Regions from separate parts of the Pectinatus sottacetonis genome, predicted to be linked through region 1. Evidence: riboswitches for the same ligand, from Rfam matches in the RefSeq annotation. Region 1 holds a riboswitch; each other region holds the start of a gene.
The links. Region 1 has a riboswitch for cobalamin ahead of I6760_RS07260 (L-lactate dehydrogenase). Riboswitches for the same ligand answer to the same signal wherever they lie in the genome.
Positions count from the first base shown of each region.

Region 2: another riboswitch for cobalamin. It lies ahead of I6760_RS06640 (sirohydrochlorin cobaltochelatase); the one in region 1 lies ahead of I6760_RS07260 (L-lactate dehydrogenase).
Region 3: another riboswitch for cobalamin. It lies ahead of I6760_RS01410 (methylmalonyl-CoA mutase family protein); the one in region 1 lies ahead of I6760_RS07260 (L-lactate dehydrogenase).

Region 1 is NZ_WIQK01000001.1:1,552,002-1,562,968, forward strand. Features, by position in the region: gene I6760_RS07220 (L-2-amino-thiazoline-4-carboxylic acid hydrolase) at 1-227, opposite strand, end outside; gene I6760_RS07225 (GntR family transcriptional regulator) at 693-1,319, shown strand; gene I6760_RS07230 (tartrate dehydrogenase) at 1,694-2,770, shown strand; gene sufU (Fe-S cluster assembly sulfur transfer protein SufU) at 2,848-3,330, opposite strand; gene I6760_RS07240 (SufS family cysteine desulfurase) at 3,317-4,531, opposite strand; gene I6760_RS07245 (SufB/SufD family protein) at 4,518-5,591, opposite strand; gene sufB (Fe-S cluster assembly protein SufB) at 5,591-7,009, opposite strand; gene sufC (Fe-S cluster assembly ATPase SufC) at 7,002-7,766, opposite strand; gene I6760_RS07260 (L-lactate dehydrogenase) at 8,068-9,018, opposite strand; cobalamin riboswitch at 9,072-9,249, opposite strand; gene I6760_RS07265 (energy-coupling factor transporter ATPase) at 9,624-10,454, shown strand.
Region 2 is NZ_WIQK01000001.1:1,436,045-1,447,011, reverse strand. Features, by position in the region: gene I6760_RS06650 (ABC transporter substrate-binding protein) at 1-487, opposite strand, end outside; gene cobI (precorrin-2 C(20)-methyltransferase) at 501-1,199, opposite strand; gene I6760_RS06640 (sirohydrochlorin cobaltochelatase) at 1,467-2,465, opposite strand; cobalamin riboswitch at 2,731-2,915, opposite strand; gene I6760_RS06635 (hypothetical protein) at 3,183-3,629, opposite strand; gene I6760_RS06630 (DedA family protein) at 3,813-4,406, shown strand; gene larC (nickel pincer cofactor biosynthesis protein LarC) at 4,436-5,623, shown strand; gene I6760_RS06620 (hypothetical protein) at 5,764-6,222, opposite strand; gene I6760_RS06615 (AtpZ/AtpI family protein) at 6,324-6,554, shown strand; gene I6760_RS06610 (RluA family pseudouridine synthase) at 6,551-7,414, shown strand; gene I6760_RS12915 (Rossmann-like and DUF2520 domain-containing protein) at 7,739-8,617, shown strand; gene panB (3-methyl-2-oxobutanoate hydroxymethyltransferase) at 8,614-9,450, shown strand; gene I6760_RS06595 (HlyD family secretion protein) at 9,891-10,700, shown strand.
Region 3 is NZ_WIQK01000001.1:323,214-334,180, reverse strand. Features, by position in the region: gene I6760_RS01480 (SufB/SufD family protein) at 1-699, opposite strand, end outside; gene I6760_RS01475 (ABC transporter ATP-binding protein) at 699-1,427, opposite strand; tRNA gene I6760_RS01470 (tRNA-Pro) at 1,661-1,737, shown strand; tRNA gene I6760_RS01465 (tRNA-Thr) at 1,835-1,910, shown strand; tRNA gene I6760_RS01460 (tRNA-Met) at 1,915-1,990, shown strand; tRNA gene I6760_RS01455 (tRNA-Thr) at 1,995-2,070, shown strand; tRNA gene I6760_RS01450 (tRNA-Met) at 2,082-2,158, shown strand; gene rpmG (50S ribosomal protein L33) at 2,389-2,538, shown strand; gene secE (preprotein translocase subunit SecE) at 2,671-2,880, shown strand; gene nusG (transcription termination/antitermination protein NusG) at 2,901-3,446, shown strand; gene rplK (50S ribosomal protein L11) at 3,474-3,899, shown strand; gene rplA (50S ribosomal protein L1) at 3,952-4,653, shown strand; ribosomal protein L10 leader region at 4,652-4,807, shown strand; gene rplJ (50S ribosomal protein L10) at 4,824-5,363, shown strand; gene rplL (50S ribosomal protein L7/L12) at 5,414-5,782, shown strand; cobalamin riboswitch at 5,998-6,176, shown strand; gene I6760_RS01410 (methylmalonyl-CoA mutase family protein) at 6,382-8,592, shown strand; gene scpA (methylmalonyl-CoA mutase) at 8,589-10,790, shown strand; gene meaB (methylmalonyl Co-A mutase-associated GTPase MeaB) at 10,795-10,967, shown strand, end outside.

The sequences.
Region 1 (10,967 bases):
AAACATTTTACACTATCAGGATTAGTACATTGTTTTTTAATTTCATTACCTTGCATTTTGCCAGTTTGGGCAATTGCTTCGCGAATAATTTTTTCGACTTCATTGGCTTTACCAGTTTCCTTGGCCTTTACATAGGTTAGACCAGTCCAAATAGCTCTGTGAGCTATAGCGCTTCTTTGTAAATCAGCCATTGGATCACCCTTGATGGAAGTTTTGTTATTAATCATGTATATCCCTCTCCTTAATATGATTACAAAATATTAATAAAAATAAGTAATAATAATAGAACATATGTCTTTTACCTTTAACGTAATCATATCACGGCATAAAAAATAATGCAATAAAAATTTTATATCATTATAATTAAAATTAAAATTTAAAATAGATATGCCTTTAAGCATAATAAAATTAGGAAATTATAATAAATTTAATGATAAGATTCTAACCATATACTGATATGATTAAAAAACGTGACTTGCGGATTAATCTAATTATGCTATATGTTTTGTACTTATGAAATGATTGCATTATTGTATATATCAGATATAATATATTATAATAGTGTTTTATATTAATATGATCTAATCATGCCCAATTTATTGCAAAATATATTGTACTCGTAAATATTTGTATGTGTTGATTTGTAGAATAGTGTATTAATATGAAGCATTTAAATTCCTAACGAGGTAATCATGAATAAAAATTTAAGTACGCTAAAAGCACAAATTTATAATGATCTTTTTTCTGATATTATCAGTGGTAAATATAAAATAAATACTATTTTAACAGAAAAATTCTTAATGGAAAAATATAATGTTAGTAGGGCACCTATTAGAGAAGCACTAACCCAATTAACAGCTACAGCTATTTTATCGAGTATACCACGGCAGGGTTATAAGATAGTCGAGCCAAGTCCTAAGCAAATGCGTGATATAGTTAAATTCCGTACTGCTTTAGAACCAGCTTTTCTAGAAATGTATTATTCGTGCATAGCAGATAAATCAATAGGAGAACTGAAGCAAATTTGTTATTTATATGATAAGTCTCCGGCAACTGATTTTATGACGCGCTGGCAATATAATTGTGAATTTCATTTAAAGCTATTTTCTAACTATAATAATAATTATTCTTATTCCTTGTTGAATGATGCATTATCAATACAAACAATGTTTTTTGTTCAAACAAAACACTATGCATCTAATAGCTTACATCTTGCTGTGCTGGATTATATTGAAAAGAAGGAAATAAATATTGCTATAAATATTTTAAAGGCAGATATAGGCGATTTTCTTTTAAATACGACAGCTCCATCAGAATAAAGAAGTTAAAGACCTTGCTATAAAAGTGTGGAAATGCCCTGCATGCAAGGCACATCATGACTGATATATAAATGCAACCATAAATATGAAGGATTAAGAATATTGTACGCAATAGCGTAATAACATATATAAGAACCGTAGAAATTACGGGGTTAGCCTGTGGAGATAATTTATGGCGTGCTTTTAGCGCAGATATCTGTGAAGTAGACTCCCAGGGGTTAGAATATATATTTATGGTGGCGTTTATAAAAAACAACTGTATGTTATTTCGTAATAAATTATAAGGAGGTTAATGGGTGAAGATAATATATTGATTTTTCATAATACAAAGTTTAATTTGAATAATGTAATACTAATATAAAGAAGGAATTTATATGAAAGAATATAACATAGCGGTCATAGCTGGTGATGGAATAGGAACAGAGGTAACAGCTGAGGGAATAAAAGTATTAAAAATAATTGAAGAATTAGATAAAGATATACAGTTTTCTTTTACTTATTTTCCCTGGGGGTGTGAGTATTATAAAAAAACAGGTAAGATTATGGATGATGATGGATTGGAAAAACTGCGAAATTATGATGCTGTATATTTAGGGGCTGTAGGAGCTCCGGAGGTACCTGATTATATATCATTACGGGATTTGTTGATAAAAATCAGACAGGGTTTTGACCAGTATGTGAATTTACGACCAGTAAAATTATTACGGGGAGCTCCATGTCCTTTGATTGGAAAAAGCCAGGCTGATATAGATATGATTGTTGTGCGGGAAAATTCCGAAGGTGAATATGCAGGAGCAGGTGATTGGCTTTATAAAGATAAACCAGAAGAAGTTGTTTTACAGACAAGTGTGTTTTCTCGTAAGGGAACGGAAAGGATAATACGTTATGCTTATGAACTGGCGCGCAGAGAGCATAAAAGTATTACTAGTGTAAGTAAAGGTAATGCACTAAATTATTCAATGGTGTTTTGGGATAAGATATTTGCCGAAGTGGGAAAAGAATATACTGATGTCAAACAGTATAGTTATTTAGTAGATGCGGCAGCAATGTTTTTTGTGAAAGATCCAGCCCGTTTTGAAGTAGTAGTGACATCAAATTTATTTGGGGATATTTTGACTGATTTGGGAGCAGCAATTGCTGGAGGAATGGGGCTGGCTGCTGGTGCTAACATTAACCCAGAAAAAGAATATCCGTCAATGTTTGAGCCTATTCATGGTTCAGCACCGGATATTGCCGGTAAAAGTATAGCTAACCCGATGGCTGCTATCTGGTCGGCAGCACAAATGATGGAATTCTTTGGCGAGAAAAAGTGGAGTAATAAAATGATAATGGCTATTGAAAAAGTTTTGACAGACAAGAAAGTATTATCAATAGATTTTGCTGGAACAGCAACAACTAAGGAAGTAGGTGAAGAGATAGGAAAACAGCTAAGGAAAATATATACCATTTAATATAGGAAATTGACAATACTTAGAAGCCCCGCACATAATTTTGTGCGGGGCTTCTAAGTATTGCGTGGGTGATTAATTTATTTGTTTTGTCTTTCTTTAAGCATTTCACTTAGGGTATGCCAGGCGAGGACGGCACATTTTACACGGGCGGGCATGTGGGCAACATCTTTTAAGGCAACAGCTTCATCAAGCTGTTCCAGTTTTTTTTCATCAGTTTCTTCACCACGGACCATTTTGATAAACAGATCAGTGAGTGCTAATGCTTCTTCTACACTTTTACCAATTACAAGTTCAGCCATAATGTCCGTAGAAGCCTGAGATACAGCACATCCCTGTCCGTTAAAGGCAGCATCTTTTATTATATTGTTTTCTACATTTATTTCTAATACTATTTCATCACCGCAGCTGGGATTTATCCCCTTTTTTATTAAAACTTCATCTTCGCTGCATTGGGGATTAATGGCAACTTTGTAATCACTGGCAGCAGTCAGCTTATGCTTGTGGTCGGGATGCATATTATGGTCCATAAGAATATCATTATAAATGTTATTGAGCGCCATGAAAATAACTCCTTATATATTTTACCCGTTCAACGAGTTTGTTAATATCTTCTTCATCATTATAAAAAGCCATGCTGGCTCGGCAGCAGAAATTGCATTTTAAGTAGCGCATAAGTGGCTGGGCACAATGATGGCCACCACGGATAGCAACATCTCCGGCGTCCATTAGTGAGGCAACATCGTGGGGGTGTACACCTTCAATATTAAAAGCGATGACGCCATGATGTTTAGTGTAGTCTTTGTCACCATAGATAGTAACGTATGGAAGTCTGCTTAGCTGGTTTCCGGCTGATTCACTTAAAGCTGTTTCACGCTTTATAATTGTATCATAACTAATAGACTGCATAAAATCTATGGCAGCAGCTAATCCTACAGCACCACCTACGTTTTGGGTACCTGCCTCAAATTTATAAGGTAGCTCGGCGAATGTAGCTGTTTGTTCATCTACATAGTCGATCATTTCACCGCCGGTTAAAAATGGTGGCATTTTTTCTAAGTAAGTTTGTTTGCCATATAAAATACCGATACCCATTGGCGCATACATTTTGTGGCCGGAAAAAGAGTAAAAATCACAATCAAGTTTATCTACATCAATTTTAGCATGAGGTATTGCCTGCGCACCATCAACGGAAACAACAGTATTGTTGCTGTGAGCGATAGCTATTAGTTCTTTTATGTTTTGCATTGTTCCAAGTACATTGGAAACGTGAGTCAAGGATAAAATTTTGGTTTTAGCGGATAATTTGCTTTTTAGTTCATCAGTAGTAATGCAGCCATTTTTATCAGGATAAAGATATATCAATTTTGCGTTATGCCGTTTAGCAGCCTGCTGCCATGGGATCATGTTACTGTGGTGTTCCATGATTGAGATGAGGATTTCATCATCAGGCTTAAGTAACAGATCAGATAAACAATAAGCAATAATATTAAGAGATTCGGAGGCGTTCCGCGTATAAATAATTTCCTGTTCTTTGGGGGCATTGATAAAAGCCGCGATTTTCTTGCGGGCATTTTCATAGGCATCAGTAGCTTTTTGCGAAAGTTCATATAGTCCGCGTAGTGGATTGGCATTTTTCTGTTTATAGTAATCAGCAATGGCATCTATGACCATATCAGGCTTTTGGGTAGTAGCGGCATTATCCAGATAAGCTAAATTTTTGTTATGGCGCATTATAGGAAAATAGTTTTTATATTGATTCATTAAAAAGCACATCCTTATTATAGTTATCAAGTTTTGCTGCCAATTTTTCCGGTACAATATTTTTTAAACGAGAAACGGCAGAACTGAGAAAAATACGGCGGGCTTCTTCTTCATTGATGCCGCGTGATTTTAGATAAAACATTGGCTCATCATCAAGGGTTCCAATGGCAGCGCCATGATTACCGGCAACATCATCTTCATCACATAAAATTAAAGGAACGCTTTTATTTTTGGCAGTTTTGCTTAAAATAAGGACATTTTCGCTTTCACTACCGGCCGCTCCCTTGCAGCCACGGTGAAAATCGATTGTACCGCGGGCAGTTTTTTTACTGCAGCCTAACAACAGACCAGTCATTTTTATTTCTGATAAACTTTTTTTACCATAATGGCGGGCCACATAATTGAGATCTATTTCCTGTTTTTTATGGCCAATATAATTTGAGTAGATCTTTATAGCTGAGTTATATCCTCGTAGGTCAGCATTTACGGAAGCTAAAGCTGCTCCAGCTCCTAGCGGGATTTGATTGATTTTTACAAGAGAATCTTTATCAAGTTCTGCCGTGATATTGTTGAAAGCAAGAAAATCCTGTCCTAGCAGCTGCAGACATGTAAGTTTAAGGGAAGAACCAGTTGCAGCTTTTATTCTAATAAGATCGGCGTATTGCCCGACAGCGTTAATTTCAGATGACATAGAGAGTATTATTTCAGCAGAACTATTTTCTTCAAGGATAATGTCAAATAAACAAGTAAGTTTGTCGTTTTGCTGCATTGTTAAATCAATAATTAGCGGTTCTTTTATCTGAACATTTTTGTTTACAATTATTGATTTTATAAAAGACGCATTGGCTGTAATGTAATCAGTGGTTTTTTTGTCATTATCGCGTAAAATGCAGCTGTTAAACGTGGGACTATTAAGGAGCCTCATATTTTTATTAACTCCACTTATAACAGGTTCTGTTTTTGTATCAGGTTTATCAGAAAGTTGTATTTGTTTATAGTTGACGTTAAATCTATTCCATGTAAGAACAGGTAAATTATTTGCGTGTAAGATAGTACCCATTATCCGATGCTCCCTTCCATTTCCAAACGTATAAGATTATTCATTTCTACAGCATACTCAAGCGGAAGTTCCTTGGAAATAGGATTGGCAAAGCCATTAACAATAAGAGTTTTAGCTTCGCTTTCACTTAAACCGCGGCTCATCAGGTAAAAAACAGCCTCATCATCGATGCGACCGATAGAAGCTTCATGTCCTACGTTTACATCATCGCAGCGGACATCCATCAAGGGAACAGTATCTGAACGGGACTTGTCGTCGAGCATGAGTGATTGGCAGGAAACACTGGCTTTGCTTTTGTGGGCCTTTTCCGTAAGGGCAACGGCACTTCGAAAAGTACTGATGCCGCCATCTTTTGATAGCGACTTTGTATTTATTACGGAAGATGTATGTGGTGCATTATGCAGTACTTTAGTTCCAGTATCAAGATTTTGTCCGTTACCAGCAAATGTTATACCAGTAAATTCGCATTTTGCCCGTTCACCATTTAATATTGTCATAGGATATAAATAAGATACATGGGAACCAAAGGAACCTGAAACCCATTCCATGACGCCACCTTTTTCTACTTTGGCACGTTTGGTATTGAGATTGTACATATTTTTAGACCAATTTTCGATGGTTGAATAACGTAAATGTGCACCTTCACCGACAAATAATTCTACACAGCCGGCATGTAAATTGGCAACGTTGTATTTGGGGGCAGAACAACCTTCAATGAAATGCAGGCGGGCACCTTTGTCAACGATTATCAAGGTATGCTCAAATTGACCGGCACCCGGTGAATTAAGGCGGAAATAAGATTGGAGGGGAATATCTACAGTAGTATAAGGCGGAACATAGACAAAAGAGCCGCCTGACCATACAGCTCCGTGCAAAGCGGCAAATTTATGGTCAGAAGCTGGAACAAGATGCATAAAATGTTTTTTTATCATTTCAGCGTAAGGTCCCTTTAAGGCTTCTTCAATACCACTGTATATTACACCCTTCTCAGCAACAGACTTTTGAATGTTATGGTAAACAAGTTCAGAATCATATTGAGCGCCAACTCCGGCAAGGGAAGTACGTTCTGCTTCAGGAATACCTAGCCGTTCAAATGTGTCTTTTATATCGGCGGGAACTTCATCCCATTTAGTGGCCATTTTTGCATTAGGGCGGACATAAGTTACAATATTGTTAATGTTAAGATCATCAATGTCAGGACCCCAATTAGGAATTTTTAATTCATGGTAGATTTTCAGGGATTTTAAACGATGGATCAGCATCCATTCAGGTTCTTTTTTTTTGGCACTTATTTGTTTGACTATATCTTCAGTAAGACCGCTGGTTAGTTTTTCTACATCTTTTTCTTCTTTGGCAAAATCGTACATATTGCGGTTTATATCCGCTATTACCGGTGCTTTTGCTAAGATGTCAGACATTTTTATCACCTGCCTGTGCTTCAAAACGAACAAATCCATTTTCGTTTATTTCTTCAATAAGTTCACTGCCGCCCTCGGCAATTATGTGCCCTTTGAATAGAATATGGACCTTATCTATTTTTAATTTGTTTAAAATATGCATATTGTGTGAGATTATCAATAATCCTTTGTCTTTATTCTGTTGAAATTCTTTGATTCCCTTGAGCATGATGTTTACGGCGTCAACATCGAGACCAGAGTCGGTTTCATCTAAAATAGCAAGCTTAGGGGAAAGCATCAAAAGTTGAAGCATTTCGACTTTTTTTCGTTCACCGCCGGAAAAACCAACGTTAAGATCACGATCTAAATAATCTTTTTTCAAATCTAAAATACCTAATGTAGTATATAATTTTTGCCGAAATTCTTTGCCTTTAATTGGCTGGGGTGTATTTTTAACAGCAGCGCGTAAAAAACTATATAAGGAAATTCCTGGAATTTCTACTGGTGACTGAAAAGATAAAAAAATACCTTTTTTGGCTCTTTTGTCAGTAGGAAGCTCCGTTATATCTTCGTCTTCAAAAAAAATTCTGCCGTTATCGACCTTGTAAGCCGGATTAGACAAAAGGGATGAACCAAATGTTGATTTACCAGCACCATTGGGCCCCATCAATACATGTGTTTCACCCTTGTTTATCGTAATGTTAAGTGCGTGCAATATAGGAACATTGTCATTAGATGTGACAGAGTAGTTTTTTACTTCTAGTAGTTTATTGTTCATAAGAAAGACACTCCCTAATATCAATAATGTATTATTCAATTATATAAAATAGAAATTATTGCTTAATAATTTATTATTACAAAATATTGCTAGATAATCAATTTAATTTGCGCTATCAGCCCTATCTCATTAATCATATTATACTACTATGATAATATATAAACAATAGTTATTTTTTAGTTTTGCTTATTATTAATGTAGTTATAATGAAAATATACATAGATAATGCCTGTCCAATATTAGACAGGCATTATCTATGTATATTTTCATTTTTACGTTATATTAAATAAAGATGAAATGTTTATTTACAACCGGCAATAGCTTTTTTTACGCTGTCGGCAGAATCCATAAGCATTTTAGTTTCTTCTTTGGTTAATTTAACTTCAAAGGATTTTACAACGCCTTCGCCACAAAGCATACGAGGTATACTAAGAGCAACATCATGCAAACCGTATTCGCCTTCAAATACGGCAGACATAGGTAAGATAGTATGTTCATCATATAAAATGGCTTTTATAAAACGGCAGGCTACCATCGAAATCCCTGTATTCGTCCATCCTTTAAGATTGATTATATCATATGCTACTTGTACAATTTCATCTTCAATAGCCTTGCGGCTGATTTTTTGTGAGAAATTGAAACACTCATCTAAGTGTTCAAGTGGCATCCCTGCTATATTTACAGTACTCCAGGCAGTAAATGCAGTATTTCCATGTTCGCCTAAGATATAACCATGAATATTTTTGGGATCAACACGATAATGATTAGCTAAAGCACGGCGGAAACGGAACGTTTCCAGCATTGTCCCAGTACCGACAATTCTTTCACGCGGATAATCAAAATGAGTTGAAATATAATAAGTAGCTACATCAAGCGGATTAGTTATAGCAATTATCATAGCTTCTTTTGTATATTTTGTTATTTCAGACATAATACTGCCCATAATTTTAGTGTTGGTCTTTGCTAAAATTAAACGATCAGGCTTTTCGCCAGGTTTTATACTGGGACCTGCTGTAATAATTATAATACCCGCATCTTTGCAGTCGGCATATGTACCTGAATGCACATTAATATTTGTGCTGTAGATACATGATGTTGCATGACTAGCGTCAAGTGCTTCACCTTTTGCTTTATCTGTATTGATGTCGATTAAAGCAATTTCTGAGGCTAATTGAAAGTCGGTGACTTTGTTCAATATTGCGGAACCTACATTACTGGCTCCAATGATTACGATTTTTCCTTTGTTTACCATAAAAAAATTCTCCTCCCTATCACTCGTAGGTGCGTCGCATAAATATTTACGACATGGTGATTGCTGAACAGGCAGTTCTTCTGGCTCTGCTTCATTATAAATTACGCCTTCTCAAGACTCACACTATCTCAATGGACAAATGTAATTTACTCTGCATCACAGCTGCGGGACAGCTCCGGTTTTTAACGGATTCTCTATTAAGTGGATAACACCTGTTCCTTTAACGGTAGATAAACTAAACTTATAGTTTAACCCTTTTAAAATATATTATATTTAATTGCTGGTCAAATATAAAAATTTCATTTATCATTGTTGCACATAGTGATTAAATTGTCAAGATAGCAGACTAGGCATTACATTGTTATTAGAATAATAAAAATTATTTATTATTCTAATAACAATGTAATAAATATATAAATGTTTTTGTGTAGTGAGATAATTCATAATCATATGTAATTATGTAAAAAATAGTAAGCATAGTTTATGACAAAATAATTTAAATATTGCTTAAAAAGTAAAAAATGGTGTAGAATAAAAATATCTGTTAAGGAAGCATTTTATAATTGTTTTATATAGTAAAATCTATACGGCATGGAGAAAAAATAATGCAAGGAATAGAAGTAAAAAACTTAATATATAGTTATACTGGGGCAGATAACCAGAAGAAAAAAGCTTTGGATAAGATAAATTTGACTATAAGTAAAGGTGAGTTTATCGCAATTATTGGTATGAATGGCTCAGGAAAATCAACTCTTGCTCGCCAGTTTAATGGGTTGCTACTTCCAGATGAGGGAAGCTGTATTGTTGATGGGATAAATACAAAAGATGAGAAAACTATTTGGCAGGTAAGGCAAAAGGTAGGAATGGTTTTTCAAAATCCAGATAATCAGATAATTGCCGCGATTGTTGAGGATGATGTTGCTTTTGGACCGGAGAATTTGGGGATAATGCCTGAGGAAATAAGAAAACGAGTCACTGAAAGTTTAAAGGTCGTGGCAATGGAACAAAAACGAAAATTTGCGCCGCATCTTTTATCAGGCGGGCAGAAACAATTAATAGCTATAGCTGGTGTACTGGCTATGCGGACAGACTATCTGGTATTGGATGAACCGACAGCGATGCTTGATCCTTTAGGGCGACAGGCTGTTATAGAAACAGTACATAAAATACATAGGGAATATGGTATAACCATAATTTTAATAACGCATTTTATGGATGAAGCTGTCAGTGCGGGCCGGATAATAATTATGCATGAAGGAAGAATTGCTGCCAATGGAACACCTGGGGAAATATTTAATAATCCTGAAAAAATAAAAAAAATGGGACTGGATTTGCCATTAGCATCTCAAATAGCAGGTAATCTGCGAAGAAAAAAACTACCATTATCAGAAAATATTTATCAAGATAGAGATTTAATAGAAGCTTTAAAAAAATGAAATAGTTAAAAAGAAATATTTATTATTGCATTAAAAATGCCCTCCCGTAAATTGAAATTAAAATCTAACTTAATGGGAAGGCATTTTTTATTTTATTGATTGCAATTTGATTAAATGGGAACCGCACACTCGTGACATTAGTCTGAGTTAGGCGACCGAATTAGTCAGTATGTATAGAAATATGCATATAGAGATTGGTACAAGACCAGTACAATACTGCCTTAAATGCTGGAAACTCATAGCCACAACGCTAAGATGAAACAAGCTCAAACGTGACGGCTGCGAAAGTAAAAAAATATGCTGTATGGTGCAAGGTTAAACCCTAAACACTAGAAAATGGACAATCAGCAGGAAAGCTCTGAACAGGAGAATCCCCAACGACTATTTTTCTTGAGGGAAGTACAGCCTAGCGGCTGGAAGTGGGCAGACCTTAACGGATAATGCCAAAGGACAAGATATAGTCTGTGCTTTATGGAAACATAAAGGAGTTCATAATAATAATTTTAGTAACCA
Region 2 (10,967 bases), 120 kb from region 1:
CTGTGCCTTTTTCTTTTTCTCCTGTTATCTGAGCAAAAAGAGCTACACAATGTTTTACCTGATCATAACTTTTCATGTCCAGCACAATCACTGGAATGTTATTACTTTCCAGGGTAGAAACAAATTTGTCATTCATCCCCTTCATAGCTATAACCAAATCAGGTTTCAAACCAACAACTTTTTCTATATTTATGTTATATACGGCCCCAACTTTAGGAAGATCCTTATAATATGCCGGCACTCCCATTTTTGATGACGGACAGCCCACAACTGGTGCCTTTACTGCATGCAGTGGTTCTAAAAAAGAAGTGGATAATGCCACTATCCGTTCAGGTTTTTTGTTAAGTGTAACTGTGCGATTAGCATCATCAGTTATTGTTAAATATGACGATGTTTTTGCATTTTGCGAATTATTATTCGCACAGCCGGAAAAAATCCCTGCCATAATAAACACACACGTAAATAGAAATACTATTTTTCTATTCATTCAAAATCCTCTCCTATTTTCTACGGCGCGTTAAAATCGTCGATAAATAATTAGGAACTTTTTTTACTTTTTCAATATCATCAATGCATTCTTCATCCGGGAGTCCGCATCTGCTTACCATTACAGCATTTTTTACCAGATTTTTATCTTTCAGCGTAGTCACTATATCATCAAAGTTCTTATAAACCTTCATAATAACTGCATTATCTGAAACAGATAATACCTTATCGATTTTTTTTGGTTCTGCTGTAGCGGGAATGATGCTTATTATATCATTTCCTTCTACCAGAGGATATTCTAGTCTTCCTGCAATAGCACAAAATGCGGGAATTCCCGGAATAGTTTCTATTTTCGGCCATTCTGCTTTTAATAATCTATAAACATAAATATATGTACTGTAGAACATTGGATCTCCTAATGTTAAAAAGGCTACATTTTTACCCTTGTTCAACAATGCTAATATTTCCGTCTTATTTTTATGCCAGCTTTGAGGAGATTCTTCAAAATGTGTAACCATAGGAAAAACCTGATAAACAATTTCAACATCTTCTTTTAAATATGGTCCAGCTATCGATAAAGCTACACTACCATCTTTTTTTTCTGTTTTTGGCGCAATTATAACGTCAACTTTTTCTAATGTTTTTATTGCCTTCATTGTAAGCAAATCAGGATCGCCTGGTCCAACACCTATACCATAAAAAATACCTGTCATTAATAACTCTCCTCAAATATAATAATTTATACACACAATATAGAATTATACAAAATTTTTCTCTTAAAGGCAAAAACTTTTTTAGCACAATGAGGCTGTCGTACGAACAATATCAGCTTTATAAAGATGCAGTTACCTCCATGTATTCCTACTGTTTTAAGCCCAGATAGGAAAACGGGATATTGCAATATTATAATCGAAAATGTTTACGTACTACAGCCCCATTATAAAGTTATCATATATATTTATGAGCAGACGGTTTTTTTATTATTTTGCTTCTAATGCATTCCATGCTTCATTAGCACGTTCTACAAATATATTGCGTACTGCTGCATTTTCGCCTAATCCATGAATATAAGTCTTTACTTCAAATCCTTCTTTTTCCAAAATCGATTTATGAGATTCAGCAGTATTACCCGCCATATCATTATGAGCATGATCACCTGCTACCATCATCATCGGCATAAGGGTTACTTTTTTAATTCCTTTTGCCTTTAACTGAGGAATAATGGTTTCCAAGCTAGGCCATCCTTCTACTGTGTAAATATATACATTGTGCATGTTCAACATGTTCATATGATTCTGGATAACGGAATAATATGCATTATTAGGATTCGGAGTTCCATGGCCCATTACTAATACAGCTTCATCAGCAGCTATATTTTTAGGGAACTGCGTCGAAAATGCTTTCAAGAATTCTGTTACATCATCACGCTGATGTTCCTGTCCCATCCAATACATTGCAGGTACACCAATAGTCATTTTTTTGAAATCTTTTTTATACAGATCATATACTGCTGTGTCATATGAATATTCCATCCCGGGAATAACATCCAAAGAAGCTATAGCTATACGGGTATAACCTTCTTTCTTCAGTTCTTTAAGAGCTTTTTCCGGATCTGGAATTGTAATTCCTTCATGTGCCTTTATTCTATCTATAATGATATGTGACGTAAATGATAAAATAACTTTGGTATTAGGATGAGCTGCCTGAATTGCCTGTACAGTTCTTTCAATCGTCTTCTTACGTGAATCTTTGTATGTAGTCCCAAAGCTCATTACCAAAATAGCATCCTTGTTTTTTACATTTACCATCTGTGGGTTGTTATAAGTACGCACTCCAATTTCAGCAGCTTCTTTCAATGCTGGTGTAGCATCTTTAACTTCTGGATTCAATTTGTAGCTAGCGTAAGAAGTAGCCATGAATCCTGTCATCGCCATGCAGGCCACTGAAGTAACTAACATTTTTTTCCAACTAAACTTCATTTTACAACACTCTCCTAAAAATTTTGTTAATTAACAAATTTTTCAGTGCTCAATCACGTACTCAGGCAATGAATATCCATCAACCGTCTGAAAAAAATGCCTTCTATTGTAGTAACAATCACAACAGAAAGCATTTACTGACAAATATCAAAAATATTGTCCGAAAATACCACCTACCTATCTCTCGCAGGTACTACATAATTGCTTATATAGACAGCTTACCCTAAAACAAACAGTAAGTCTGCCTTATAGATAAAATTATGTAACGGTGATCGACAAACAGGCAGTTCTCCTGGCTCTGAGTCATAGCTATCTGTGCCTTCCCATGCAGTTATAACTGTCACAGTGACATTCGTACAGATTTGCTCGTCATTACAGTGGCGGGACCGCGTTGGCTTTAAACCTACTTCTCTTTTAAGTCTCTAGGACACCTGTTTCACTGATATTAAATTTTGTCTTGGCATATTCTCACAACTAAAGTCAAAGAATTTTGAGATATTACCGAACTATGCCTGCTAAAATAACAGGTCTTGCAAATTCTCTCTACAATGGACAATGCCCTGCCCATAAACCATCCACACTTGAACTATAAATCCGGTGAATGTCTCGTAAAAATATATGCCCAAAAGCAACAGTTTTACGGTTTATTCTAGTAACTTATGATACAATTAATTAGCTGTATTGTCAATAAAAGTACCTTATATTTTTATTTACTTATTATATCTTAACATCTATTTGGGCAGAAACACCGACTCCCTGCACCCGAGAAACGTTTGTTATCCTTTTAGCATTTATGGGGATAAGACCTTTTATCCTGAATCTGCTATCAGCAAAATCGCCTTCAACTTGTAAAACTGCTTTTGTTTTATCAATAGCATCCTGTGGTCCAGTAACCTGTGCTGCCCCAACATATGAACCATTGCCAACTGAAATTATTGGCACCACTTTGGTAGCATATGAAGTTCCCATACCATTTTGAGATAGCAGCTTATTTATCCCTGTATTTAAAGGAACTGCAAATCTATCTACCAATATTGATATTCCACTAATTTTTAAAGCACTGCCTAACAAACTGCCCAAATTAAACGCCTGTGTTGTCTGCACAACGGTAGTCAATGTTCCCATGACAATTGCTGCTACAATTATCGTTTTCTTTATTTTCATTCTAATCCCTTCTTCATATAAATTACATTTTTTTATTATATCATAATCCCTAACTAGTATATTAACTAGATTAGATACTTAAGCCATATAAATCTAAATAAACTTATACACTAGAGCTATAGAATAAAATATTGTATAATCAATATTATAATACTATTTAAAAAAAGAAAAGAGAACTATTACATGGAACAATATTCAACTTTATTTTTACAGTTCATCACTTCCTGGGGATATTTAGCCATAGCTCTATTGATGGCATTGGAAAATGCATGTATTCCTATTCCTAGCGAACTTATCCTGGGTTTTGCCGGATATCTTGTTTTTGCTGGAAAAATGAATTTTGCTGAAGCTGTAATTGCTGGTATAATTGGTGGCATGATTGGCTCAATAATAACATATTACATCGGTTTTTTAGGTGGCCGGCCTTTTGTGGAGAAATATGGCAAATATTTTTTTATGAAGAAAGACCATGTTGCTGCCGCTCAAAAGTGGTTTGACAATTACGGTTTAAAAGCCGTTTTTTTCAGCCGTATGCTCCCTGTCGTTCGCACATTTATTTCTTTGCCAGCAGGCTTTGCTAAAATTAATATTAAAAAATTTATTGCCTGTACTTTTGCCGGCTCCCTACCCTGGACTATCTTAATTATATATATAGGTAATTTTCTCGGTGAAAACTGGAAAAAAATGCTTGCCGTTGGACACGATTTCAGCCTGTTAATATGTGTTATTATTATTGCCGTTATTATTATTATTTATATACATCAGCATAAAAAATAACATAAATTTCTAATATGGAGCGTGGTTTTATGAAAAATATATATCTTGATTGTTTCTCTGGTATAAGTGGTAATATGTTTATCGGTTCATTTCTCGATGCAGGCGTACCAGAAGAATATCTTAGACAGGAATTACAAAAGCTCAACTTAAACAATGAATATACTTTAACTATAGATAAGGTAGATAAGCAAGGTCTGCACGCTGTTTATTTCAATGTTAATTTAATAAATAAATCGCATTCCCACCGCTGTCTAGATAATATAAAGGACATAATAAAAAAATCCTCCCTAGATCCTATAGTGAAAAAAACAGCTCTTACTGTATTTACTAAACTAGCTAGTGCAGAGGCAAAAGTTCACGATGCTGATATAAATAAAATACATTTTCATGAAGTAGGCGCTGTTGATGCTATCATAGACATAGTTGGTACTGCCATCTGTATGAAATATCTTGATGTAAAAAACATTTTTGTTTTTAACCTACATACTGGAACAGGCTTTGTTGACTGTGATCATGGTAAAATGCCAATTCCTGCTCCTGCCACTGCCCAATTATTACAGGGATTTAAAATAATGACCGGAACTACTGCCAAAGAGTTGGTCACTCCAACTGGAGCTGCTCTTATAGCTGCTCTGGCACAAAAGCAGTATTTAAAACAAACTGATTTCTCTTTCAATAATATTGCTTATGGTGCGGGAACATGGGATCTGGACTATCCCAATGTGCTTAGAATGTATATAGAAAATGTCACGGAAACGCCCCTGGAAGAAGACCTGCTACTTATACATGTCAATATAGATGACATGAATCCGCAGATATTTAATTATGTCAGCGAGTCATTATTTACTGCGGGAGCATTAGATGTCTGGGTAACTCCTATAATAATGAAAAAGAATCGTCCGGCTCAAATGCTCTGTGTACTGATAAATAAAAATATCTGTAAAACCTGCTGTGATATTATTTTCAAAGAAACCACCACCTTAGGCATACGAATAAACCATACTACACGTGTTTCTCTGCAAAGAAAAACAAAACTTGTTTCTACAGTTTATGGACAGGTACACTGTAAAATAAGCCAATATCATGGCAGTGTAAACAATATTTCTGCGGAATACGATGACTGTTATCGTTTAGCAAAGAAAAAAAATGTTCCACTAAAAGAAATCCAGCATGAAGCACTGCGTCTTGCCTATTATCTAATTGATAACAATAAATAAAGCTATTGCTGATAACATTGACCTCATAAAAATGCTCCTGTAATTCATAGAAAACCTCCAGGGAAAATGTTCTACTGCATATTTATGAATGAAAATATTAATGTGCAACAGCTTCTTTTTACTACAAAGGATATTTTATATTACTTTACTTTTTCCGGATTATTTTTTACATAATCAGCTACAGCATTATACCGTGTTTCTCCTATGGTTCCTGGCTTTACTACATACCACACAAGGTATAGAGGTTTTTCACTCCACCGCTTTTCTCCATCTTTTTTATAAAAAGTTTCCTCTCCCAACATCAGAGATTTATCTGTCAAATTTATTTTACATTGCGTAATACTATAAAAGCCTTCACTTAGTGTTGCCGTATTCCGATTAATCTTTTTCTCCTCATAAACAATGACATTTTTATGTATTTTACCATTTTCATCAACATCATAATGTAACGAATTAACATTAAAAAAGTAGACGTTATCGTTTCCATTACCAAGTTTTATTGCTACCCAATCAGCCGTTTCCTGATGGGATCTTGCTAAGACAGCACCAGAAAAAAATACTGTCATTACACATAACAGCAAAATTATTTTTTTAGTCATAAGACACCTCTTTTCCTTATTCATCTACAAAATATTCAATAATACTAACGACATTATATCATATATATATTAAGTATGCTAAAATTGTAATTGGTGATCAAATGAAAAAAAATAATTTTGCCAACAAACAAAAAACAACCTTACAGCTTTTTGGCCGTGTGAGTGGTTTGGGCATTACTTTTGCAATTATTATCTGCATGGGTACTTTTGCCGGCTATAAAGCTGATATTTTTTTTTCCTCCAAGCCTGTGTTGACTTGTATAGGTACTATATCGGGTTTTATTATCGCACTTATCAGTATATATAAAATAATAGAGAAAGATATTTTATGATAACTTTTACTGTTCCCCCTGATTATCCAGAACAAAAAGTCCGTTATTTTTTAGCTTCTCAGGGGAGGGTTTCTTCTACTTTATGGAAGAAAATAAAATGGCACGGGCAGCTTTTCATTAACGGACAATATATAAACAATGCTGCTAAGGCAATTGTCAGAGGCAATGACATAATAAGTTATGAATTAGCCGCAGATTCCAAACTTATTCCTTGCAATAAACCGCTTAACATTATTTATGAGGATGATTGGCTTTTAATAATAAACAAACCTGCTGCACAAATAATTCACCCCACTAATAAAGCTTGCTGTGATACTACGGTAAATATTATTGCCGGTTATTATATAAAAACAGCACAAAAGACAGGCTGCCACCCCGTCTATCGTCTTGACCGCAATACAACAGGCCTTATTATTGTCGCTAAACAGCCTCAAATCCAATATTATCTTACAAAAAGTCATGATAAAATATGTCGTTTTTATAAAGCTTTCGTATCAGGTCATATGCATCCTAAAGAAGCTATGTTTTGTGAACCCATTGCCCGAAAAAATACCAGTATTATAGAACAAATGGTCAGTCAAACGGGAAAACCGGCCCTTACCCGCTATAATGTATTGAGTGAAAAGGACAATTATTCTCTGTTGAATATAAGATTATACAGTGGCCGTACACACCAAATACGCGTTCATTTATCGCATGCCCATCATCCCCTCCTGGGCGATGATTTATACGGCGGAGACTGCACCTTGATAAAACGGCAGGCTTTGCATGCTTATCGCATAATTTTCATACATCCTATTACTAAGAAAAAATTTGACATATCAATTCCTTTGCCTGAAGATATGCTACAATTGCTATAAATCACTCAATTGCAAAACAACATTTATTTCTGTATATTTCCTTGCAAATGACTTGATTATATCATATACTTTTAACATATATGATATCTAATGACAACATCCTCGTGAGTTGTACATAAAATAGTATCTAACAAACTGCACTACTATATCATATATAAAATCATTTTATTACAATTTGCTTTGATCCGTGGTGACAAAGACTATCATATTCAGCATTATAAATAATAATGCCTTTTTCCTCTGCAAAAATGTCTTGCCCTTTGGTCAAAGTCGTATATGCGCAGATGAAACGGGCATTTTTTTGTGTATATACAAACATGGGAGGTGTACATTATAAAAATAGGTTTTATCGGTGCTGGGAAAGTTGGTACCACACTCGGCTTGTATTTCCAAAAGCATGCTCTTCCCCTCGCTGGTTATTACAGCAGATCACAGCATTCCCGCTGTAATGCTGCTGCTATAACCGCTTCAGCTCATTTTTCTTCAATTAAGCCTTTAGTTTCTGTATGTGATGTCATATTTATAACTACACCTGACAATGTTCTGCCTGACATTGATAATGAGCTGCCCTGTCTTGTCCCGGTAAAAAATAAGACATGGCTGCATACAAGTGGTGCCCATTCTTCGAGTATACTAGCACAAATTGCTGCACATGGGGGAAATATAGGCAGTATTCACCCGCTGCAAAGTTTTGGTGAACCACATACAAGCGCAAAACAGCTTGAAAAAACATTTTTTACTATTGAAGGAATGCCTGAAGCAATAACAGTCTTAACGGAAATAATGCATTTTACAAATGGTACTTATTGCACGATACCAGCAGCCAACAAGGCTCTATACCATGCAGGAGCATCTATACTTTCTAATTACCTGACAACATTAATTAATTTTGGGATTGAATGCCTGCAGACAGCCGGAATAAACAAAAAAACCCTTTTAAATGCTGTGCTGCCTTTAATAACAGGGACGTTGGCTAATATAAAGGAAGAATCTCCTGTCAATGCACTGACAGGTCCGATAGTACGCAATGATATCAATACTATAACAGCCCATATAAATGCTATTAATGCTAGTATTCCTGACAAAAACAACTTTTACCAGTGCCTTGCTTTGGAAACAATTTCCATGATCGAAGGAAAAAGATTAACACATGTCCAAGCAGACAAACTTCGTAAATTATTTGGAAAGAAGATAACACCATGAACAATACAAAATTTACTACACAGTCATTTTTTATGGCTAAACAAAATAAAGAAAAAATAACCATGCTCACTGCTTATGATTATTCCATGGCCCAACTAGTTGACGCCAGTGGCATAAATGCTATTCTGGTAGGTGATTCACTAGGCATGGTCGTACAAGGCCACGACTCTACTTTAAAAGTCACCGTTGACGATATGGTATACCACTGTAGCTGTGTATCACGTGGGATAAAAAAAACCATGCTTGTTGGTGACATGCCATTTCTATCTTACCATATCAGCCCGCAGGAAGCAGTACGCAATGCCGGCAGACTTATCCAAGAAGGAAATGCTGATGCCGTAAAACTCGAAGGTGGAAAAAATATGGCGGACGTAGTAAAAGCCATTACCAATGCTCAAATTCCTGTAATGGGACATATCGGCTTAACCCCACAATCGATAAATATTTTTGGCGGCTTTAAAGTACAGGGCAAGGAAGAAAAAACAGCCCATAAGCTAATTGAAGATGCCCTGGCTCTTGAAGATGCTGGTGTTTTTAGTATTGTATTGGAAGCAGTACCAGAAGATCTCGCCAAAATAATCACAGAAAAAATTCATATTCCTACCATCGGAATTGGTGCTGGCCGCTATTGCGATGGACAAATTCTTGTAATAAATGATATATTAGGAATGTATTCTAATTTCACCCCTAAATTTGTTAAACAATATGCAAACTTAAAAGATATTATTGAAAAATCAATAACCTCATATGCTGAAGACGTTAAATCAGGACAATTTCCTGAAAAAAAACATACTTTTACTATTAACGAATCTGTCTTAAAAAAATTATATTAAAAAAGACTGCGACCGCTTCTACTAAGAAACGGTCGCAGTCTTTTTCCTTACAATAAATTTAACAAAGGATCTGGATAGTACGGCGACTATATCTTGCCCGATAATGTCAACGGGAGGGGGTATAACATGTGATATTCCAAAACATTATCTATCGCCTTAATAAAATAAACTTTCCTTGAACAAAATCAGGTTGATTATTTTATTAATACATTGCTATCAACATTATAAGTATTATAAAACAAGAAAAAGCCGCTAATCTATCCATATCTATTATAACATTTATATACTATTTTGTGAATAATATAATAAATGAGTATTTTAATTTTATAATGAATTTTATAAGTAATTTATTTTTTATCAGATTATTGTCCCATATTGGCGTTAATGTTAATATTTATGTAATTATACTTTATAAACTGGAGTAAAATTATATGCCAACTATGAAAATCTACCCAAATATTATGCATAATAAAAAATTTTTAGTTCTAAGTATAATCATATTTCTACTTATAGCATTAGCAGTAAGCTGCCTGCATTGTTTCTTTAATTATATATTTCCCCCTGGTACTCATCACCATATTCAAACGATTTCTGTAAGATCAACAATGAAAGCCCGTCTTATCGAGATAAATGTTAAAAATGGTACTATTGTAAAAAAAGGAATGATCCTTGCCCGGCTTGATTCTACAAAACTCCGTTCAGAATTGGCAACTGAACAAAATAATTTTTCTACTATACAAAGAAAACTTGTTGCTGCAAAGCAGAGTAACAGTATCTCCAAAATCACTCAGACAGAAAAGGCACTTGACCTAGCAACAGTTAACTTAATTAATGCACAGAAAAACTATAGCAACGCCAATAATCTTTTTTTGCATAACTATATTTCCAAGAGGAAATTTACTGTTGCCAAGAACAATCTTGCAACAGCTCAATCAGTGCATCATACTGCAGAGGAAGCCTATATTTTAGTCACTGCCGGCAGCCGGCCTGCTGATGTTTTATACTATGAAAAACAGCTTACTGACACCACTATACTTATGCAAAAAATCAATAAAAAAATAGCTGAAACTGTCATACGTGCTCCTTCTAACGGCACTGTAACCACAATATTAGTTAAAACGGGGCATATTACGATCCCTGGGGAAAACCTCTTCAATATAAGTCTAAATATGAGTTCAAGTTCTTCACCGGCACGCAGCAACAGAGCAAAATTTATCTGCTCTATAAAAGACCTTATCAGTTTATTATAAATATGCATATAAGCGTATTATTCATTATCTTCAATAATATTTTAGCAAAACTTTTATGCTATTTTTTTACTATTTCACTTTATTAATATCAATGTTAATAATATGAAAGAATCAAAATATTATTTATTTATTATATATATCCTATATGTGCAGTAGATTTTTTTTTGTTAATCTTGTATAATGTATTGATATTAATAGTTTGTAACTATGTGATTCATTGATAAGTTTCGCATGCATCGCAAAGTTATCTGTATTTATAATGTTTAA
Region 3 (10,967 bases), 1.2 Mb from region 1:
AGTAAACAATTGCCGTGATTTATCCTGTGCTACAGCACGTGATACAACATTAGCACTTGAATTCTGCCCATCCAGATCTACCTGAAAGTCACTTTCAGCATATTGTGATTCATGGGTTAGAAGTTTTTCTTTTACAATAAAAGTGGCATTTTTGTTAACGCGGGCATTAGTTATGCGTTTAGTGGAATTGATACCACGGATTTGTGTTGATTCCATTTCCATGTAGCCATTTTCTTCTATATTTACGATTGTAGTAGGATTCATAATTTTTTCCCCAGTGCCACCACCTTCACCAAAATGTTTTTCTATGTACTTTACTCGGGAATTTTTCCCTACATAGAATGAATGAATACCATCATGCTGTGAATCATGGCTACCACAGTTATTTATACCGCAGCCGGCAATAATAGTTACATCACAGTTATCTCCAATATAAAAGTCATTATAAACCAATTCAGACTGTCCAGATTTATCCATGATAACAGGAATATATACTTTTTCATTTTTGGTTCCAGATTTTATGTTTATATCAATGCCATCCTTGCCATCAGTTTTTTTGGTAATAGTTATATTATCACTGGAAGCACGGACAAAGGGCGTACCATTCAGCCGTATGTTATAAGCACCATTAGGTAAATTTGTCAAACCAGAAATTGTTTCCAGTAACTGACGTTCACTGTCATTAAGTTTTTGTTCCATTATTTATCCACTCCTTTATATATGTCACAGCTTCCGGCAATAGATACTAATCGAGGAATGATTACGTCTTTTTTACCAATTTGTTCTACATGTCCATCAGCTATAAGAATAATTTCATCGGCAATATTTAATATTCTTTCCTGATGTGAGATGATTACAATAGTGTGATGTGTATTATGCATTTTTTCAAAGACTTGTATGAGCTTTTGGAAACTCCAAAGATCAATACCTGCTTCAGGTTCATCAAAAATAGCCAATTTAGTAGATTTTCGGGCTAGTATAGTAGCTATTTCTATACGTTTTATTTCCCCACCGGAAAGAGAGGTGTCAACATCTCTTCCTACATAATCAGCGGCACATAATCCTACCTCAAGCAAATATTCACAAGCTCCCTTAGTAGTTAGTTCTTCTCCAGCAGCTAGTGATAAAAGTTCCTTAACTGTTATACCCTTAAAACGTATAGGTTGTTGAAAAGCGAAACTTATTCCTGTCTGGGCACGTTTTGTTATATCCCAGTCGGTTATATTTGTGCCGTTAAATATTATTTCACCAGAGGTAGGCTTTTCTATTCCCATGATTATTTTAGCAAGAGTTGATTTACCTCCGCCATTAGGACCTGTTATTACGATAGTTTTTTTATCATCTATATTTAGATTGATATTTTTTAGTATTTCCTTAGAGCCCTTTTCGTCTTTTACAGTAAAAGACAAATTATTTAATTTTAGCATAACATATCTCCTAAATTTATTATGTGGAAGTTTATTTATAAAATAAGTAATAAATATATTATATATAATAAATTAGCTATAGACAATATATTAGTCTATTCATAATTATAATATAAATAATATTTTAGTTTTTTAAAAAGCATAATAGTTATTATTAATTTTACAGATGAAAAAAAATGAAAAAAAGTATTGCATTTTTAAAATAAAAAAGGTATAATATATTTTGTTTCCAACGGGATGTAGCACAGCTTGGTAGCGCGCATCGTTCGGGACGATGAGGTCGCAGGTTCGAATCCTGTCATCCCGACCATTTGTAAAAGTGCTTTATAAAATAAAAAAAGTTCTTTACAAATGAGTTAGAATGTGGTAACATCTTATATCAGTGACCGATTGAAAAAACTGAACAGGCTGATGTAGCTCAATTGGCAGAGCAGCTGATTTGTAATCAGCAGGTTGGAGGTTCAAGTCCTCTCGTCAGCTCCAATATCGCGGGGTGGAGCAGTTGGTAGCTCGTCGGGCTCATAACCCGAAGGTCAGAGGTTCAAGTCCTCTCCCCGCAACCAATATGCTGATGTAGCTCAGTCGGCAGAGCGTATCCTTGGTAAGGATAAGGTCACCAGTTCAATCCTGGTCATCAGCTCCAGAAAAAAATGTGGCGGCGTAGCTCAGTTGGCTAGAGCATGCGGTTCATACCCGCAGTGTCCGCGGTTCAAATCCGTGCGCCGCCACCAGAACTGAATTGTAACCCCTTTTCAATGGGGGTTTTATTTATGTAAATAAGGAATAATGGTTTTGATTACCAGTTTTTGATTGACAGTTACAGTGTGAATATGGTAAAGTTTATGATATTGGCAAGGTTTTCCCATAGTTTGTTTTACAAAGATATACAGCCGCTGATTTTCAGAAGAAAATGTAGGTTGTGGTCTATAATAGAATTATTTTATTAAGGAGTGCATGAAGAATGCGTAATGCTGTTACTTTGGCTTGTACTGTTTGCAAACAGCGTAACTATCAAACCAATAAAAACAAAAAGAATGATCCGGATAGATTGGAAATGAATAAATATTGTAAGTTCTGCAAGAAACATACATTACATAAAGAAACAAAATAATTTATTGTTTTATTTGCAGCTTACGGTACTGTGCGACGGCCTTAATTTGGCAGATAATATAACTGCTAATAAAGATGAAGCGTTTTACAATGTATTTATTTTAGGATGTGAATAAACTTGGCTGATGAGAAAATGACAACTGAAGAAAAAAAGAATCATAGCTTTAATTTAAAAGAATTTTTAAATGGCGTCATGTTTGAAATGAAGAAAGTGGTTTGGCCAACTCGTAAAGAATTGTCTTCTTATACAGCCGTTGTATTTATCGCAGTGATATTTGTTTGTGCTCTCATCTGGATATGTGATAATTTTTTTGCCAGAGTTTTGGAATTGATTTTACGTTAAGTGCCGGGGAGGTGTAATGAATGTCCATTGATACGGAAAATATAAAAAAATGGTATGTCATTCATACTTATTCCGGTTATGAAAATAAGGTAAAGGCTAATTTGGAACGAAAAGTTCATTCTATGGGAATGGAAGATGAAATATTTAAAATTGTAGTTCCCATGGAAAATGAAATTGAAAAGAAAAATGGCAAGGAAAAAGTGGTCAGCCATAAAATTTTCCCTGGGTATGTATTAGTAGAAATGATCGTAAGTGATCGTTCTTGGTATGTCGTTAGGAATACGCCAGGTGTAACGGGGTTTGTTGGCTCTGGGACTAAACCTATTCCTCTTAGTGAAGGCGAAGTCAAGAAAATTTTAGGATCCTGTGATGAAAATGGTGAAGGCAAGGTTCATCTTGATATTGAAGTAGGAGAAAGTGTACATATTAATTCAGGAGCTTTCGAAAATTTTGCGGCTACCGTTACTGAAATTGATTATAATAAATCTAAAGTAAAAGTTATTATTGATATGTTTGGCAGGGAAACAACTGTTGAAGTTGGCTTTGACCAAATAGAAAAAATATAGTCTATTTAGTTTAAGGAGGTGTTATTAATGCCGAAAAAAGTTGTTAAAATGGTAAAGTTACAAGTTCCTGCTGGTAAAGCTACTCCAGCTCCTCCAGTTGGTCCAGCATTAGGACAGGCCGGGGTTAACATTATGGCTTTTGTAAAAGAATTTAACGAACGCACCGCAAAGCAGGCTGGACTTATTATCCCAGTTGAAATTAGTGTGTTTGAGGATCGTTCCTTTACTTTTATCACTAAGACGCCGCCAGCTGCTGTGTTATTAAAAAAAGCTGCTGGCATAGATAAGGCTTCTGGCGAACCTAATAAAACAAAAGTTGCTAAATTAGCACGTGCAAAAGTTGTTGAAATAGCACAAACAAAAATGCCTGACTTAAACGCTGCTGATATTGAGGCTGCTACCCGCATCATAGAAGGAACAGCACGTAGCATGGGTATTGAAATCGTAGATTGATTTTGTACTCGTGGGAGGCAAAACCGTTATAACCACGAAAGGAGAATTTTTTATGGCCAAATTTGGCAAGAAATATCAAGATGCAGCAAAACTTATTGAAGATAAGTTTTATGATGCTGCTGAAGCAGTTGATTTAGTAAAGAAAACAGCTACAGCAAAATTCGATGAAACTATAGAAGCTGCCATTCATTTAGGGGTAGATCCTAAATATGCTGATCAGCAAGTACGCGGTGCTTTAGTTTTACCACATGGTACAGGCAAGGCAAAACGTGTTTTAGTTTTTGCTAAGGGTGATAAAGTTAAGGAAGCAGAAGATGCTGGTGCTGATTTTGTTGGTTCAGATGAATTTGTGACTAAAATTCAGGGTGGATGGTTTGATTTTGATGTTACAGTAGCAACACCTGATATGATGGGAGTTGTTGGTCGCTTGGGTAAACTTCTTGGCCCTCGTGGCTTAATGCCTAATCCTAAATTAGGCACTGTTACCATGAATTTAACTAAAGCTGTTAATGAAATCAAAGCAGGTAAGATAGAATATCGTACCGATAAAGCGGGAAATATTCATGTTCCTATTGGGAAAGCGTCTTTTGATAATGCTAAATTATTAGAGAATCTTCAGATTTTACTTGATACACTTGTAAAAGTAAAACCAGCTGCTGTAAAAGGACAGTACATGAAATCTGTTACTATAGCTGCAACTATGGGACCAGGGATTCACATTAACCCGCTTATAAAGACTTCTAAAGCTGAATAATATAATTCTTATAAAACTTAAGACAGCAGGTGCTGCAGACGCAGTATAATAGATAAGCCTGCCGAGGTTAAATGGATTTTTGATATATAGTATTTAATATAATCTTAAATTCAGCCTGCGGCAGGAATGTCGCAGGCTGTTTTAGTTTTGTATGAGAGGAGGTGTTTTCATTGGCAGTACGTCCAGAAAAACAAGCTATTGTTGCTGAATTAAAAGAAGAACTTTCTAAAATACAAAGTCTTGTTCTTACAGGATATAAAGGTCTTAATGTTTCACAGGATACTCAACTGCGTACAAAAATGCGTGAAGCAGGTGTTACTTACCGTGTAGTAAAAAATACTATGCTGCGTTTTGCTGTGAAAGAATTGGGATATGAAGAATTGGTTCCTTACTTAGAAGGTACTACCGCTATTGCTTATTCGGCAGAAGATCCTGTTGCACCAGCAAAGGTAATCGAAGCTTTTATTAAGGAAAATAACTTAGCAAAAACAGATGTTTTAACTGTTAAAGCTGGTGTAGTTGATGGTAAAGTTATTGATGAAGCTGGAGTTAAAGAATTGGCTTCCCTGCCATCTCGCGAAGTTCTCATTGCCAAAATGCTTGGCAGTATGCAGGCTCCTATTTCCGGTATGGTCAATGTACTTCAAGGAACTATTCGCAACGCTGTATATGTGCTTGAAGCTATTCGTAAACAAAAAGAATCAGCATAAGCAGATTACTATATAAAACTAATAAAAATTATCTTATGGAGGATATTAAAATGACTAAAGAAGAAATAATGCAGGCCATTGAAGAAATGACTGTTCTTGAATTATCTGAACTCGTAAAAGCTATGGAAGACAAATTTGGTGTTAGTGCAGCTGCTCCTGTTGCTGTTGCAGCTGCTCCCGCTGCCGGTGGTGCTGCTGCTGAAGAAAAAACTGAATTTGATGTAGTTCTTGCATCAATTGGTGCTAGCAAAATCAATGTAATTAAAGCTGTACGTGCCATTACAGGTCTTGGCTTAAAAGAAGCTAAAGCTTTAGTTGATGGTGCACCTGCTCCTATCAAAGAAAAAGTTTCTAAAGATGAAGCTGCTGATATTAAAGGCAAATTAGAAGAAGCCGGCGCAACTGTAGAAGTAAAATAAATTATTTTACAGCTCGGTTAAAAAAGCCCTGTATCTAAAAAAGATATGGGGCTTTTATATTTTTCTATATGTAAAAAAATATAATAAAAATTTAAAAAGTATTAATTAAAAAAACATTATGTTATAATTTTCATAATAACTGTGTCATATTAAAAAATATCTAAAAAAGTATAGTTGACAAATACAATAAATCCGGTTAATATTAACATGAAAATAGAATATAGAGGAAAACAGGTGTCTATTAGGACTTAATAGGGAATTCGGTATAAGCCGAAGCGGTCCCGCCACTGTAAAGATGAGTTTTTCAAACTATGCCACTGAAGCTGATGCTTTGGGAAGGCTTGAAAATACAATGAGTCTAAGCCAGGAGAACTGCCTGTTTTAACATCACCGTTAGCATCAGAACTTATTGATGCTTATACCTGCGAGCGATAGGGAGGAGATTTTTACTGTGCATATAAAATTTTACATAGTTATTTCTCCGGCTTAGTTTTTTAGCCGGTTTTTTATTTGCCTAAATTTTATAAAGCTTAGTATTTATCATCTGTCTGGAACTTGCAGACAGATTTTTTTATTTTGTAATTTTGAGAGGGAGGTTTCTGATGAAAGAAGAAACAAAAAATCAAGATGAAGGCGGCAGTCTTGATTTGAAGGCTATGCTGAAAAAAGCGGACGAACAAACAGATTTTCCTAAAGTACCATTTGATGAGTTTGTTCCGCCTACTTATGAAGAATGGAAAGATGCCTGTATTGCGCTGCTAAAGGGTGCACCATTTGATAAGAAAATGTATACGAAAACATATGAAGGCATTACATTTGAACCTATGTATACCAAGGCTATGACAGAAAGTATCCTACCCAAAAATTCTTTTCCGGGAATGAATGATTTTATGCGTGGTTCACGTATAAGTGGGTATGTAGGACAGCCATGGGGTGTGGCACAGTCATGTGATGAAACTCTGCCGAAGGAAAATAATGAGCTTCTCAAACATGAAATTGACAGGGGATCAACTATCTATAATTTGAGGCTTGACAGGGCTACTATATTGAATGAGGATGCTCAAAATGCCGATAAGGTTGGTGATGAAGGTTGTAGTATAACTACACTTGCTGATATGCATAATATTCTTAACGGTCTTGATCTGAAGAAATATAGGTTATATATTTATGCAGGTGCATCGGCACTGCCTATTTTATCAATGGCTGCAGGGGCATTACAAGCATCAGGGAAACATTTGAAAGAACTGCATGGTTTTATAGGCGCGAATCCTATTGGACAGATGGTAGCACAAGGAAAAAATTACACTGCCCTTACTGATTTGTATGATGAAATGTACCAATGTGCGTTATGGGCTGATAAAAATACACCTGACTTGCGGACTATTATGGCAAAAAGTGATGTGTTTAGTCGTGGTGGAGCTAATGATGTACAGGAAATGGCATATACGATATCCATGGCTGTAGCTTATTTGAGAGCTATGCAGGAACGCGGTTTGACAATTAAGCAAGCGGCATCAAAGATTTGTTTTGGTTTTTCAATGGGTGCTAATTTCTTTATCCAGATAGCAAAATTGAGGGCCGTTCGTCCTATATGGGCAAAAATTGTAGAAGCATTTGGCGGAGATGAAAACGATCAGCGTATGTATATTCATGCCAGACCGGCATTGTTTTTTAAAACAGTTTATGATCCCTATGTAAATATGCTCAGAAATACTACGGAAATTTTTTCTGGTGTTGTTGGAGGGGTGGATTCATATGAAAATGCAACTTTTGATGAACCTATTAGAAAAGGTGATGAATTTTCCCGCCGTATAGCCCGTAATGTGCAGATTATGCTTCAAGAAGAGTTTGGTTTATTAAAACCGATAGATCCGGCAGGTGGTTCATGGGCTGTTGAAAGTCTGACAAAACAGATGAAGGAAAAGATTTGGGCAGAATTTCAATTAATAGAACAAAAAGGTGGATTAATCAAGGCCCTTCAGGAAGGATATCCGCAGACTCAGATCGCTGAAGTATTGCAATCAAGATTCAAAAATGCAGAATTTCGTAAAGATCGTATTGTTGGGAATAATATGTATCCTAATATGACAGAAAAACTGATTGATAAACGTCCGGAAGATACAGTTGCCCTTAAAAAGCAACGTACAGATGAAATTAACGAATATTTGAGTGATATTGATGAAGTATTTAAGCAGGAAAAGCTAAGTAAACTAGCTGATATATCACAGAAAAATTTGGTTGATTCAGCTATAGAGGCAGTAAAATCTGGGGCAACTATTGCTGAAATACGTAAAGCGCTTAATACGAGATATGATGGTGTAAGTGAAAATATAGAAGTAATAATGCCGCACCGTTGGAGTGAAAGATATGAAGCTTTGCGTAAGGTAACAGAAAATTATAAAGAAAGAAATAATGATAATGTCAAAGTGTTTTTAGCGAATATGGGGCCGATACCGCAACATAAAGCCAGAGCAGATTTTTCTACCAGTTTTTTGCAAGTAGGGGCATTTGATGTCCTTTCAAACAATGGCTTTAAGACAACAGATGAGGCAGTTGAAGCGGCTAAAGAGTCAGGAGCAGATGTTGTTGTTATATGTTCTTCAGACAAAACATATCCGGAAATTGTGCCAGAATTAGCGCCTAAACTGAAAAAGGCTCTGCCGGATGCTGAACTCTATTTAGCTGGCGCTGCTCCTAAGGATTTAGAACCTGTATATCGAAAAGCTGGCGTGGATGATTTTATTTCAGTCAGAGCAAATTGTTATAAAATTTTACAGTTTTTGCAAAAAAAGAAAGGTATGGTTGAATAATGTCTTTTCAAAATCCTGATTTTAGCAAAATAAAAATTAATGACATACCATCCCATTCGGAAAAAGAATGGAAAGAACGTTTAGAAAAAGAAACAGGCATGAAATATGATGATTTAATTGGCAAAACAATGGAACATATTCCTGTAAAGCCAATGTACAATTTTGATGAGTATGCACATATGAACCATCTGGATTTTGCCAGTGGTATTCCTCCATGCCTGAGAGGTCCATATTCCACAATGTATGTATTTCGTCCATGGACAGTACGCCAGTATGCTGGGTTTTCTACAGCAGAAGAATCAAATGCATTTTATCGCCGCAACTTGGCAGCAGGACAAAAAGGATTGTCTATAGCATTTGATTTACCGACACATCGCGGTTATGATTCTGATAATCCTCGTGTATTGGGTGATGTAGGTAAAGCTGGTGTTGCTATTGACTCCATTTTGGACATGCGTATACTATTCAGTGGGATTCCACTTGATCAAATGTCAGTATCAATGACAATGAATGGAGCTGTGCTGCCGATAATGGCTTTCTACATTCTATCAGGAGAAGAACAGGGTGTAGATAAGAAAGTTATGGCTGGAACAATTCAAAATGATATTTTGAAAGAATTTATGGTTCGTAATACTTATATTTATCCTCCGGAAATGTCTATGCGCATAATAGGTGATATATTTGAATATACAACAAAATATATGCCTAAGTTTAACAGTATATCCATATCAGGTTATCATATGCAGGAAGCAGGTGCTACTGCTGATATTGAACTGGGATATACTCTGGCAGATGGACTTGAATATATAAGGACAGGTGTTAATGCAGGATTGCCTATAGACTCTTTTGCTAAGCGTTTATCATTTTTCTGGGCAATAGGAAAAAATTATTTTATGGAAGTGGCAAAAATGCGTGCCGCACGTGTTCTCTGGGCGAAAATAGTAAAATCGTTTGGTGCAGAAAACAATAAATCAATGGCACTTCGTACACATTGCCAGACTTCAGGCTGGTCACTTACAGCACAAGACCCGTTTAATAACATATCGAGAACCTGTATGGAAGCAATGGGAGCGGCTCTTGGTCATACACAGTCATTGCACACGAATGCTCTTGATGAAGCAATAGCATTGCCTACAGATTTTTCAGCGCGTATAGCTCGTAATACACAGCTTTATATCCAGGATGAAACACGAGTATGTAAAATAATTGATCCATGGGGTGGTTCTTATTATGTAGAAGCACTCACTGATGAAATAATTCGTCGTGCATGGGCTCATATCCAAGAAGTAGAAGCATTAGGTGGTATGGCTAAGGCAATATCTACAGGTTTGCCTAAGATGCGTATAGAAGAAGCCGCTGCCCGCCGCCAGGCACAGATAGATTCAGGCAATGAAACTATTGTTGGACTTAACAAATATCGTTTGGAAAAAGAAGATCCGTTGCAGATCCTGGCAATTGATAATACGGCTGTTCGTAATTCACAGATTGAACGATTAAAGAAATTACGTGCAGAACGTAATGATGATGAAGTGCGCAGTTGTCTTGAAGCTTTGACGAATGCTGCTGAATCGCGTAAAAATGGTAACCTGTTGGAATTAGCAGTAAATGCTGCTAGAGCACATGCTTCATTAGGTGAGATATCTGATGCTGTGGAAAAAGTTTCTGGTAGATTTAATGCGGTTATCCATACTATTTCGGGAGTTTATTCCTCTGAATTTACCGATAAGACTGAACTTAATAAAGCTCGGCATATGGCAGATGAATTTGAGAAGCTCACTGGTCGTCGGCCGCGTATTTTTGTAGCTAAAATGGGGCAGGACGGTCATGACAGAGGACAAAAAGTTATCGCTTCATCATTTGCTGACATGGGCTGGGATGTAGATGTAGGCCCGTTATTTCAGACACCTGAAGAAACAGCGCAGGATGCTGTTGATAATGATGTGCATATGGTAGGTTTTAGTTCTTTGGCTGCGGGACATAAAACATTATTGCCAGAGCTGGTAGAAGACTTAAAGAAATTAGGACGTGAAGATATATTAGTTGCCATTGGCGGTGTAATTCCTGTACAGGATTATGATTTCCTTTATGAACATGGTGCTGTGGCAATTTTTGCACCAGGAACAAATATTCCCGAAGCAGGAATAAAATTATTAACAATTTTAATTAATGATGCTAAGGAAGAATTAGCCGAGGGATGATATTATGGCTGAATATAAAAGTTTTAAGCCCGATTGGGCACCTGATGAAAAGGATGATGCTTTTGCCTGTAGCGTGATGGATGGTATCAATGGAATAAAAGATACAACGGTTGGTAATCTTAATCCTGAATACGCTAAAGGCCGGAGAAAACCTATATGCAGAAGAAAAATGGAAGT